One region of the Kosakonia sp. YIM B13571 genome, then DNA from elsewhere that is predicted to be linked to it. Evidence: predicted binding sites of a transcription regulator. Region 1 holds the regulator's gene; each other region holds the start of a gene.
The links. Region 1 encodes LexA, which represses DNA repair genes until DNA is damaged. Its sites were predicted from a motif close to TNCTGTATGTACATACAGNA; they were not measured.
Positions count from the first base shown of each region.

Region 2: a site for LexA is predicted at 1,772-1,791, ahead of rmuC (DNA recombination protein RmuC). Genes of this name have one in related genera too.
Region 3: a site for LexA is predicted at 1,987-2,006, ahead of uvrB (excinuclease ABC subunit UvrB). Genes of this name have one in related genera too.
Region 4: a site for LexA is predicted at 1,777-1,796, ahead of ACFX4O_RS10470 (YebG family protein). Genes of this name have one in related genera too.

Region 1 is NZ_JBHZPL010000009.1:19,882-23,014, reverse strand. Features, by position in the region: gene dinF (MATE family efflux transporter DinF) at 1-1,273, opposite strand, end outside; gene lexA (transcriptional repressor LexA) at 1,355-1,972, opposite strand; gene ACFX4O_RS18345 (diacylglycerol kinase) at 2,081-2,449, opposite strand; gene plsB (glycerol-3-phosphate 1-O-acyltransferase PlsB) at 2,580-3,133, shown strand, end outside.
Region 2 is NZ_JBHZPL010000015.1:16,392-19,524, forward strand. Features, by position in the region: gene ubiE (bifunctional demethylmenaquinone methyltransferase/2-methoxy-6-polyprenyl-1,4-benzoquinol methylase UbiE) at 1-209, opposite strand, end outside; gene rmuC (DNA recombination protein RmuC) at 276-1,733, opposite strand; gene udp (uridine phosphorylase) at 1,869-2,630, opposite strand; gene ACFX4O_RS22405 (dienelactone hydrolase family protein) at 2,890-3,133, shown strand, end outside.
Region 3 is NZ_JBHZPL010000001.1:442,048-445,180, forward strand. Features, by position in the region: gene uvrB (excinuclease ABC subunit UvrB) at 1-1,910, opposite strand, end outside; gene ACFX4O_RS02095 (hypothetical protein) at 2,323-2,700, shown strand; gene ACFX4O_RS02100 (ABC transporter ATP-binding protein) at 2,663-3,133, shown strand, end outside.
Region 4 is NZ_JBHZPL010000003.1:425,055-428,187, reverse strand. Features, by position in the region: gene ptrB (oligopeptidase B) at 1-181, opposite strand, end outside; gene ACFX4O_RS10480 (tellurite resistance TerB family protein) at 260-919, opposite strand; gene yebF (protein YebF) at 1,014-1,364, opposite strand; gene ACFX4O_RS10470 (YebG family protein) at 1,423-1,761, opposite strand; gene purT (formate-dependent phosphoribosylglycinamide formyltransferase) at 1,893-3,071, shown strand.

The DNA.
Region 1 (3,133 bases):
TCAGCGTCAGCCCACGCAGAGCAAGAAACACAGCAAGCGACAACCACAAACCGTGATTACCCAAAACAGGCACGGTGAGTAGCGTAACGGCAAACCCCGCCGCCGCCACTGCCATACTGTTACGCATTTCGGCCGCGCGCGTCGCACCGACAAACATACCGTCCAGCAGATAACACCACACCCCCACTAGCGGTAACATAACCTGCCAAATTAGATAATGCCCGGCAAGCTGTTGCAGGGCGGGTAGCGACGTTAACAACGCGATAATTTGCTGACCCGCCAGCGCATACACAACGGCAAAGAACAGCGCCACCAGACCGGCCTGCCGGCAAGCAGCCCGCCAGATATGCATCAATTGACGGCCGTCTCTGGCGCCGTAAGCCTGCCCGGAGTGGGCTTCAACCGCATACGCGAAACCATCCAGCGCATAAGCGGTAAAGGTTAAAAACATCATCAGCACCGCGTTTGCTGCCACCGTCTCATCACCGAGGCGGGCACCAAACACCGTTATCGAACCAAAGCAGAGTTGCAGCAGCAACGAACGCAACATGATATCGCGGTTCAGCGCCAGCAAACGCCGTACGCCGCCGCGCCATGCATTTTTCAACGTCAGCAATGGAATACCGCGCATCACCAGTACGTGTCGCACCATCCACAAGCCAATGACGAAAGTGACGTATTCCGCTATCACCGTGGCAAGCGCTGCACCTTGCACATTCATATGCAGCCCCATGACCAACCACAGATCGAGCACGATGTTGAGCAGGTTCCCCACCACCAGCAAGATCACCGGTGCGCGCGCATACTGCACGCCGAGCAACCAACCGAGCAATACCAGGTTGCCCAGCGAAGCGGGTGCGCTCAACCAGCGAATATCCAGGAACCGCTGCGCCTGTTCCAGCACCGCCTCGCTACCGCCGGTGATATGCAGCGCCACGCCGATAATCGGCGTGCGCAACACAGCAATCAGTACACCAGCGCCCAGCGCCAGCAGCAAAGGCTGGACTAACGCACGCGCCAGCGCGGGCGCATTCTTCGCGCCGAACGCCTGAGCTGTTAGCCCGGTGGTGCTCATGCGCAAAAAGAGCAGCAACATAAAGAGGAAACTGGTTGCCGTTGCGCCAATCGCCACACCGCCCAGGTAAACCGGGCTGTCCAGATGCCCCACTACCGCCGTATCCACTAGCCCCAGCAACGGGACAGTGATATTCGAGAAGATCATCGGCAGTGCAAGCCGCCAGAGCGCTTTGTCGGATGTGGTTAGCAGTGGCATGGTATGAATGTGAATGTTATTGAGGGAAAAGAGGAGATCGCTGCGGAACCTGAATCAGCTCCGCAGCAGAGCGAATGTGCGTTACAACCACGCGCCATTACGAATGACACCGACCGCAAGCCCTTCGATGGTAAAGTTTTGATCGCGCAGATCGACGACGATCGGGGAAAACTCACTGTTTTCCGGCAGCAGTTCAACGGTGTTGCCCTGCTTTTTCAAACGTTTGACCGTGACTTCGTCTTCAATACGCGCAACAACGACCTGGCCGTTACGCACATCTTGCGTTTTGTGCACCGCCAGCAGATCGCCGTCCATAATGCCAATGTCACGCATCGACATGCCGCTCACGCGCAGCAGGAAATCCGCATGGGGTTTAAAGAGGCTCGGATCGACCTGGTAATGGCCTTCGATATGCTGCTGCGCCAGCAGAGGCTCACCCGCCGCGACGCGACCAATCAGCGGTAAGCCGATATCGTCCTCTTCTTCTTCAAGCAGCAGGCGAAGACCACGCGATGCGCCAGATACGATTTCGATAACCCCTTTGCGCGCCAGCGCTTTGAGGTGTTCTTCCGCCGCATTTGGGGAACGGAACCCCAATTGCTGTGCGATTTCCGCACGCGTTGGTGGCATACCGGTTTGAGTGATGCGATCGCGAATAAGATCGAACACCTCTTGCTGCCTGGCCGTTAATGCTTTCATCCCGCCCCCTGGGTGTATATACAGTTATGCTGTGAGTATATACAGCTAAAGGCGATTTTGGAACCAAATTTAAGCAAAAAACCAGAACGTTATTGAATTCTGGAAGCGTTATCGAAAATGCGACCAGAGTAATGCGATCCAGGTAAACATCGCCAACAGGATAGACATCAGCACCGCCGCTGAGCCCATATCCTTTGCTCGCCCGGAAAGTTCATGGAATTCAGAGCCAATACGATCGACCACGGCCTCGATGGCGCTGTTCAGAATTTCGACAATCATCACCAGCGTCACAGAACCAATCAGCAGTACGCGCGTCATTGTGTCAATATCGAGCCAGCAAGCGATTATAATTGCCAGGGTAACCGCAACGGCTTCCTGACGAAATGCCGCTTCATTGATCCAGGCGGCGCGAACGCCTTTCCAGGAATATCCAGCGGCTTTAATGATCCGGGTGAAACCGGTGGTATTATTAGCCATTTAAAAGAACCTTTTTATTAAATTGGCGTCAATGTCTCAGCAAGCGCGCAGCGGTACAACAGAAATTATGTGTGCTTTCTGATATTCTTGCGGCGCAATGGCACTATTAACCAGAGGCTTTACATCCTTTATGTCCGGCTGGCCACGAATTTACTACAAGTTACTGAATTTACCATTAAGCGTACTGGTAAAAAGTAAATCGATCCCCGCAGAACCTGCACAGGAGCTGGGTCTCGATACGTCACGTCCCATCATGTACGTGCTGCCTTATAACTCAAAGGCAGATTTACTGACTCTACGCGCGCAGTGTCTGGCACATGAGCTGCCCGATCCCATGGAACCGCTGGAAATCGACGGCGCTTTGCTGCCGCGTTTCGTGTTTATCCACGGCGGCCCGCGCGTGTTCACTTATTACGCGCCAAAAGAAGAGTCGATCAAGCTGTTCCACGACTACCTGGATTTACACCGCAGCCATCCTGATTTGGATGTGCAAATGGTGCCGGTATCGGTGATGTTTGGTCGTTCACCGGGGCGTGAAAAAGGCGAAATTAACCCGCCGCTGCGTATGCTGAACGGCATCCAGAAATTCTTTGCTGTTTCCTGGCTTGGCCGCGACAGCTTTGTGCGTTTTTCACCGCCGGTTTCGCTGCGTCGTATGGCGACCGAACACGGTACCGATAAAAT
Region 2 (3,133 bases), on a different contig from region 1:
AGATCGAGAACTTTCTGCCCGCGACGCACGCCGCTGCAATCAATGGTAAAGCGCTTCCATAAACGGTGAATGCCCATCGACATCAGATCGTTCATCACGTCATATTTTGACGCGACTGAATGGAAGACATGCGCCACCATGTCGGCTTTGTTTTCTTTGGCGACGGTCTGAAAACCAAAGTGTGTTGTCTCTTTTGAATCTTCCGCCATCTTAGTGCCTGCTATTCAAGAATTTGTTTGTGAAGTGTATCAGATTGGAGGCGATTGCCCTACGATTCAACCACCCGAAGAAGCCTTCGATTCAGGCTCATCGCCCGCTGCCATGCTATCTAACGCGTTGTCTTCAAAGCAATCAAGGGAATCGTTTTGCCCGGAACGCAAACGGAACTCTTCGTCCTGTTCCTGTGCTTGCGCCGCCAATTCCGGATTAATCTCGCGTTTGATTTCGACGCCGAGCCCGCGAAACGCTTCCGCTTGGGCCAGCAAATTGCCGCGCCCGGAACTCAGTTTTTTCATCGCCTGACGGTAATTTTCCTGCGCTTTATCCAGACCCAGTCCAATGGACGACATGTCGTCAACGAACAGGCGCATTTTGTCATACAGGCGGCTCGCCCGCTCCGCGATCTGCTGCGCATTACGGCTTTGATGTTCATAACGCCACAGATTGGCGATGGTGCGTAGCGCCACCAGCAGTGTCGTCGGGCTGACCAGCATTATGTTATTTTTCAGCGCTTCGGTGATCAGTTCGGGCTGCCTGTCCAGTGCAATCAAAAAGGCGGGTTCCACCGGAATAAACATCAACACATAATCCAGACTACGCAGCCCCGGTAGTTGCTGATAATCCTTACGACCAAGCAGGCGAATATGATTACGTACAGAAGCGATATGCTCCTGTAAGGCGCTTTCACGAATAAAATCGTCATCGGCATTGAAGTAACGTTCGTAGGCCACCAGCGTCATTTTGGCGTCGATCACCACATCTTTGCCCTGCGGCAGACGCACGATCACATCCGGCTGCATCCGCGCACGGTGGTCATTTTCAATACTGACCTGGGTTTCGTATTCATAGCCTTCACGTAAACCAGAGGCTTCCAGCACACGGGTCAGCACCACTTCGCCCCAGTTACCCTGGGTTTTGTTATCGCCTTTCAGCGCACGCGTCAGGTTTATCGCTTCCTGCGCCATCTGGGCATTCAGCTGTTGCAGGTTGCGAATTTCATGTGCCAGCGTGTGGCGTTCACGTGCTTCCTGACCAAAGCTCTCCTGCACCTGACGGCGAAAACCATCAAGCTGCTCGCGCAGCGGCGTTAGCAGCCCGTTCAGACTTTGCCGGTTTTGCTCATCAACGCGGCGATTGCTTTGCTCAAAGATACGATTAGCAAGGTTTTCAAACTGTTCACTCAGCCGCTGCTCGCTGCTGTGCATCTGTCGCAGCTTCTCTTCGGCATGTAACTGGGTAGATTCCAGCCGGGTGGTGACTTCACGCAGATCCGCTTCCAGCGAACTATTGATATGTTGCAGGCTACGCAGCTCGTTATTGAGCAACTCGCACTCTTCACGCCAGTGTTCGTTTTGGGTTATCTGTTGCCGGGCTGCGCTCAGTTCGCTAAAGACATCTCGCTGCTCAGCGAGCAGTTCCGCCTGCTGCTGCGCCCCGCGCCAGCTTGCTGCCAGCCAGCCGACCAGTAAACCCGCCAGCGCAACGGCTGCCATGACGATGATTGAAGTGTCCACCACGTCCCCTTAGTGATAACCCATATAGCGGAGGATTGTGCTGTATAAACGTCCAGTTTGGAAGGGGTTTTCCTGCGAAGCAGTACGCAAAAAGAAAAGGCCGAACGCGTCGGCCTTTGCAAACGGGAAGGCGAATTACAGAAGACGACGCGCAGCTTCCACCACGATTTTCACCGCGTGGCTTTCGGTCTGCTTCATGGTTTCCGCATTCGGGATCTCTTGCTGGGTGCGGTTTACAATCACACCAGCAACCATGCCGGCACGCAGTCCCTGGCTTGCACACATGGTCAGCAGCGTGGCGGATTCCATTTCATAGTTCATCACGCCCATGGACTGCCACTCTTCCATGGAACCTTTAAAGCGGCTCACCACGCGACCAGAGAAGGTGTCGTAACGCTCCTGGCCTGGATAGAAGGTGTCAGAAGAGGCGGTAACGCCGATGTGTTTCGTCGCGCCAATCGCATCCGCTGCGGCAACCAGCGCGGTAGTGCACTCAAAATCCGCCACCGCCGGGTACTCCATCGGTGCAAAGTGCAGGCTCGCGCCGTCAAGGCGCACGGACGCAGTGGTGATCAGCACGTCGCCAACATTAATGTGCGGCTGAATCGCACCGGTGGTGCCCACGCGCAGGAAAGTGCGGATGCCAAGCTGCGCCAGTTCTTCTACGGCGATAGAGGTTGACGGGCCGCCGATGCCGGTGGAACAAACGATAACCGGTTTGCCATCCAGCTCTGCGCGCCAGCTGGTAAATTCGCGGTGGGAGGCCAGTTTGACCGGCTTATCCATCAGCGCGGCGATCTTTTCCACACGCTCCGGATCGCCAGGGACGATGGCCAGCGTAGCCCCTTGTAAATCGTTTTTGGTGAGGCCGAGATGAAAAACATCAGACTTGGACATAACAGACTCCTCTGTGGTCGGTTTTATCAGTAGAGGCAAAAAGATACTTTACAGAAGGCACGGACATAATTTCGTGACTGACATCACCATGAATGAAACTGATTGCATTTCATTTCCATAAATTAGTGACTTACATCACACTAACACGACGCATCCCACAACTCAGCAGCAAAGATAGTCTACGGCACGGTGATTTGCGCGCGCGGCAACTCTTCCCGACTATAGTTATTGAAGCGCTAAAAAAGGTATGGAGAATGCCATGACAACCAACAACACACCAGGCTTTGCACCTGCGGCTTCACCTCTTGCTTCAACTATTGTTCACACGCCGGAAGACGCCTTAATCGCGGGCGAAACGTCTATTCCAACGCAGGGCGAGAACATGCCCGCTTTTCACGCCCGACCGAAAAATGCCGAAGGCCCACTGCCGATTGTCATTGTGATACAAGAAATTTTCGGCGTGCATGAGCATATTCGCGATCTGTGCCGCCGGCTGGCACTGG
Region 3 (3,133 bases), on a different contig from region 1:
TGGATTTTCTGCTGCAGCGCTTTCGGCGTGAGCGCCAGTTCAGCAGCTTCCACCTGAGCAGGGGTGCGCGCTTTGCCACGCCCTTTCGCGCGCGTCTTCGCCAGCCCTTCGCCAAGCGCAAGAATATCCACCACTTTCTTGTTCAGACCTTGCGGCGTAATACCGTGCTCTTCGTTATATTGCTGCTGTTTTTCACGACGGCGCTCGGTTTCGCCAATCGCTTTCGCCATTGACGGCGTGATCCTGTCGCCATAAAGAATGGCTTTACCGTTAATGTTACGTGCGGCGCGGCCAATGGTCTGGATAAGCGAACGCTCGGAACGCAGGAACCCCTCTTTGTCGGCATCCAGAATCGCCACCAGCGACACTTCCGGCATATCCAGCCCCTCACGTAGCAAGTTGATGCCGACCAGCACGTCGAACTCGCCAAGGCGCAAATCGCGGATAATCTCCATACGTTCAACGGTGTCGATATCCGAGTGCAGATAACGTACCCGCTCGCCATGCTCTTCCAGATATTCCGTAAGATCTTCCGCCATGCGTTTGGTCAGCGTCGTGACCAAAACACGTTCATTAATCGCGGCGCGCAGGCGAATTTCAGAAAGCAGATCGTCCACCTGAGTCGCCACCGGGCGCACTTCAATCACCGGATCGAGCAGGCCAGTCGGGCGCACCACTTGATCAATCACTTCGCTGCCTGATTTCTCCAGCTCGTAATTACCTGGCGTCGCCGAAACATAAATCGACTGCGGTGCCAGCGCTTCAAACTCTTCAAATTTTAACGGCCGGTTATCCAGCGCCGACGGCAGGCGGAAACCATATTCCACCAGCGTCTCTTTACGCGCGCGGTCGCCGCGATACATCCCGCCAATCTGCGGAATGGTAACGTGTGATTCGTCGATCACCAGCAGACCATCAGCAGGCAAGTAGTCGAACAGCGTCGGCGGCGGCTCGCCCGGCCCACGACCGGAAAGATAGCGCGAGTAGTTTTCAATCCCCGAGCAGTAGCCCAGCTCGTTCATCATCTCCAGGTCGAACTGAGTACGCTGGCTGAGCCGCTGCTCTTCCAGCAGTTTATTATTGGCCAGCAGCGACTTACGGCGTTCAGCCAGCTCAACTTTGATCTCTTCCATCGCCTGCACGATACGCTCGCGTGGCGTCACGTAGTGCGTTTTCGGGTAGATGGTGAAACGCTGGATGCCCGATTCAATATGACCGGTCAGCGGATCGAATAGCGACAGCCGTTCAACTTCTTCATCGAATAATTCGATACGCAGCGCCAGATCGTCAGATTCCGCCGGGAACACATCGATAACTTCGCCACGCACGCGGAAAGTGCCGCGCTGGAACGCCTGATCGTTGCGGGTATATTGCAGCTCCGTCAGGCGGCGCAGGATCGCGCGCTGATCGATGATCATGCCCTTAGTCAGGTGCAGCATCATTTTCAGGTAGAGGTCCGGATCGCCCAGACCGTAGATGGCAGAGACGGATGCCACCACAATCACATCGCGACGCTCCAGTAACGCCTTCGTTGCTGACAGACGCATCTGCTCGATATGTTCATTCACCGAGGCATCTTTTTCGATAAAGGTGTCGGAACTTGGGACATACGCTTCCGGCTGGTAGTAATCGTAGTAAGAGACGAAATACTCCACCGCGTTATCCGGGAAGAACTCTTTCATTTCACCATACAGCTGCGCAGCCAGCGTTTTATTCGGTGCCAGCACCATTGTTGGGCGCTGGAGATCGGCAATCACATTAGCAACGGTGAATGTCTTCCCTGAACCCGTCACCCCGAGCAGCGTCTGGTGCGCAAGGCCGTCTTCCAGACCTTCCTTGAGGCGGCGGATAGCTTCAGGCTGATCGCCGGAAGGACGAAAAGCGGAATTCAGTTTGAACGGTTTACTCATGAACGGCTACCTGATGAAGGAATGAGCGGGCAGGTAACACATTTTACTCACCCTGTTCACTTTTGCCAATAAATAACACTGGATGAAAAAACAGTAGCGAAATAGGCAATCTGTTCTACTCCCCGTTAGGGCGTCGCTTCTCCCCTCAAATTTCAGCGCGGACAAGATAAAACACCAACCCTTTCAGGTTATCCCCAAAATTTTTCCTCTTTTAACATTTGTCAAGCGAGCCTTTGAAAGTTTTGTGGCAGCGAGTGACACTTTTCTTACAGGCATTGCTTTTATATAACCTTTTGATTATTAGATATAATTTCAAAAAGACGTGTTTAACACCAATTCAGGCGCAACCCGCGTCCTTTCTCGCTTGCCGCATGTTTTCTAACTCTAATACACAAGGTTATCCACAGGAATAGTGGATAACTGCCGCCAGGCCGGACACCTCGCCTTCCCGCCAAATCCCATTTTGTCCCAGGCAGGTGCCGCTAAAAATTTTTTATCATTTCTTTTTGATAATTATCAGCAAACGAAACGCAGGATCCGCATGAGATCGTTCTCACAGATCCGGCCATTACTGCACCACAACTCAACACTGCAAGCACTGGCAAAGTGCAGAATTTTTACCTGGCTTCTTCCCTCCTCGCGTTTTAAAAGCCACTTTTCTCAGCGGCATCCGAAAAAAAAGCCTTTTTTATGTTCTGGCAAGCCTTTTGCAGAATCATCTTGGTCATCAGATCCGAAACAAGGAGCGGACAATGTTGAGCTTACGCGCAGTAAATCAGTATTACGGTAATCAGCATACATTGTGGAATGTCGACCTCGATTTATCCCCCGGGGTCTGCACATCAGTTATTGGGTTGCCAGGCATGGGCAAAACGACACTGGTGAATTGCATCACCGGCTATTTGCCGATTGAAAGCGGTAGCATGATTTGGCAGGACGCGGGCGCTCCGCCGCGCGACCTGCTCTCTTTGCAAGCCGAACATCGCAGCGCCATCGGCATCAGCTATGTGCCGCAGGACAGGCGGATTTTTTCGCAACTCACCATTGAGGAAAATCTGCATGTCGCCATGCGCGCCGGAAGTGAACCGGGCAGCGCAGTGCGCCGGGATATTTACGATTTGTTCCCGGAACTGTATGAGCTGCGCCAGGTACGTGGCGCGGAGCTATCAGAGGATAATCAACAACAGTTGGCGATGGCGCGAGCGCTGGTTACGCACCCACGG
Region 4 (3,133 bases), on a different contig from region 1:
CGTTGTCTTGCAACGCTTGCTGTGAGGCCATCACTTCACGCCCGTAATCATTTTCTTGATGGAGATAATCCAGAACATCTTGCTGCGAGCGCGTATCGTCCCGCAGCCAGTAATAGTTGTCGATACGCGTATCACCATGCATCGTCATGGCGTGCGGGATTTTTTTTGCTTTCGGCGACATAGCACAATTCTTATTTGGTTTTACATACCTATAAGGGTGGCAAAACCCACGCGCGATGCAAGCGAAACGTAATTTAGATCATGAGCTAAGCGCTAATTTCTGCTTTTTGAGATCCGCCTCGATATCTTCTCGCACATCTTGCGGAATTTTTAACGCCTCGCCCAGCGCGTTCAGATAGCTGCGTTCCATAAAATGATCAATATCGATAACGGCGCAGCTGAGGAAGTAAACTTCCAGCGCTTCTTCTTCGTTTTGCACTCCCTGCGCCAGACGCGCGGGGTCCAGCGGCTGGTCTATAGCATTCGACACCAGTTGCTGCCCTTGCGCTTCCACGCCCGCGTCACGCAATTGCTGTTCTATCGCCGCGCGTTCTTTATCATCAATGTGTCCGTCGCTTTTGGCGGCGAACACCAGCGCCAGGATCAGCCGCTCAGTACGTACATCCAGAGGCGTATTTTGCTGGCCAAATTGTGGCTCGCTTTGATGCGCATCCCGGATGCGATCCTTGTACTTATTCCACAACACGCTACCCGCAACGGCTCCTCCGCCCACCAGCAAAGCACCGGTGCCATACTTCGCGAGCAGTTTACGCGATGATTTACTGGCGACCAGCAGCCCCGCCAGGCCACCTAATGCGCCCGGCACCAACAAATTGTTGAGCCCCTGTCCACCTGAAGACGGCGTTTGTGTATCGTTTTTTTGACCAAGCAACGACTGCAGTTGATTTAACCAGCTCATAGAACCCTCGCTTACCATGACAGTTGTGAGCACAGAGTAAGCGAGGGGGATGTCAGGAAGTGTCTATATCTGGAAAGATTGGGAAAATGCGATGTTATGATTGCGGCTGATACTCTGCGGTTCCACCTTTACAATCGATGACTACGCGATAGTGAAGGTCCGTGCTTTTCCCTCTTACGGCTAACGGCACAACCCATTTATCATCCTTGCCGGTGATTTCTTTCGGATTGATCCAGGCGACCGGATCGGCCTGCCCCAGTCTCTTTTGATCATCAGCCCATCGGACAATGCGGTTCTGCAAATAATCCCGCTTAACACTCGCGGCAATGCCGTCTGCCTTGAGCCCCTCGCACGAGGGAAATTTAACCGATTTATCCGTGGCGGCATGCACCGTCATGCTGCCTGCCAGCAAAAGCAGACCGGTGAAAACTCCTGCTATTTTCATGCTTATCTCCTGGTTTTTACCCCTTCAAAGCATGGTACAAATTGCTGGCAGTGCAAGATCAGGCGACTTTTACGCGCTTCGCTGCAGTTTTGATATCAACAGCTTCAGCCGCATCCGAATCAGAAGAGTCGGCCGGTGCTGCCGCGTCTTCAGCTTCAGTGCCTGGTAATTTGCCTGACTTCAGGATGCCGTTAAGCGCCTCTTTTTGCTCGGCAAGCCACAGCGCCATCTGGTCGCGTGCATTGTCTTCCAGATCTACCGGCCCTGTTGCAAGCCAATCGCCGAGAACTTCGGCCAGGTCGAGCATTTTATCGTAAGCATCGGCTTCCTTTTTGCTGGCAAAAGACATTTTTTCCTCACCTTCACGAATAACAACGTATTTAACTTCTACCGCCATGATGCAGCCTCATTTAACTGTGTATTTATACAGTATAGTAGCGCGATGAAAAAACCACCGCAAGTGATAAAAGACAGACGCAAACGTTTTCGTTTATACTGCGCGCAAATTTTTTCTCACGGTACGATGCTATGACTCTTTTAGGAACTGCGCTGCGACCTGCAGCAACACGCGTGATGTTATTAGGCTCTGGCGAACTGGGCAAGGAAGTTGCGATCGAATGCCAGCGTCTGGGTATTGAAGTGATTGCTGTTGATCGCTATCCCGATGCCCCCGCGATGCACGTCGCGCATCGCTCTCACGTCATCAATATGCTCGATGGCGAGGCGTTAAAGGCGCTGGTTGTACAGGAAAAACCTCACTTTATCGTGCCGGAAATCGAAGCTATCGCCACGGATACGCTGATTGGGCTGGAAGCGCAGGGTCAACATGTTGTTCCCTGCGCGCGCGCCACCAAACTGACGATGAATCGTGAAGGTATCCGCCGTCTGGCGGCTGAAGAGTTACAGTTGCCTACTTCCAGCTATCGCTTTGCCGACAGTGAAGCCGCATTTCAGCAAGCCGTCGCGGAGATAGGTTTGCCCTGTATCGTAAAACCGGTAATGAGTTCTTCCGGTAAAGGTCAGAGCTTTATTAAAAGCGCCGATCAATTAGCGAAAGCATGGGAATATGCCCAACAAGGCGGCCGAGCAGGCGCCGGGCGGGTGATTGTTGAAGGCGTGGTCAACTTTGATTTTGAAATCACGCTGCTGACCATCAGCGCCGTTGACGGCGTTCATTTCTGCGCACCGGTCGGCCATCGCCAGGAAGATGGCGATTATCGCGAATCCTGGCAACCGCAGCAGATGTCGCCTCTGGCGCTGGAGCGCTCGCAAGCGATCGCCAGTAAAGTGGTGCTGGCGCTTGGCGGATACGGCCTGTTTGGCGTTGAGCTTTTTGTTTGCGGCGATGACGTCATCTTCAGCGAAGTCTCTCCACGCCCGCACGATACCGGTATGGTGACATTGATTTCGCAGGATCTTTCCGAGTTTGCCCTGCATGTCCGCGCTTTTCTCGGCATGCCAATTGGTGCGATTCGCCAGTATGGCCCGTCCGCTTCTGCGGTGATCCTGCCGCGCCTGACCAGCCAGAATGTCACCTTTGACAACGTGCACAACGCCGTAGGTGCGGGTGTGCAGTTGCGTCTGTTTGGCAAGCCGGAAATTGAGGGTTCTCGCCGTATGGGCGTCGCGCTGGCTGTGGCAGATAACGTTGAAAAAGCGGTGGAATACGCAGTTGCAGCTGCCGCGGCGGTGAAAGTCAGCGGATAAAAATCAGCCTCTCCCAACAGGCGACATTGATTGTTTCCTGAAGGCCTACACAGCTCTCAAAG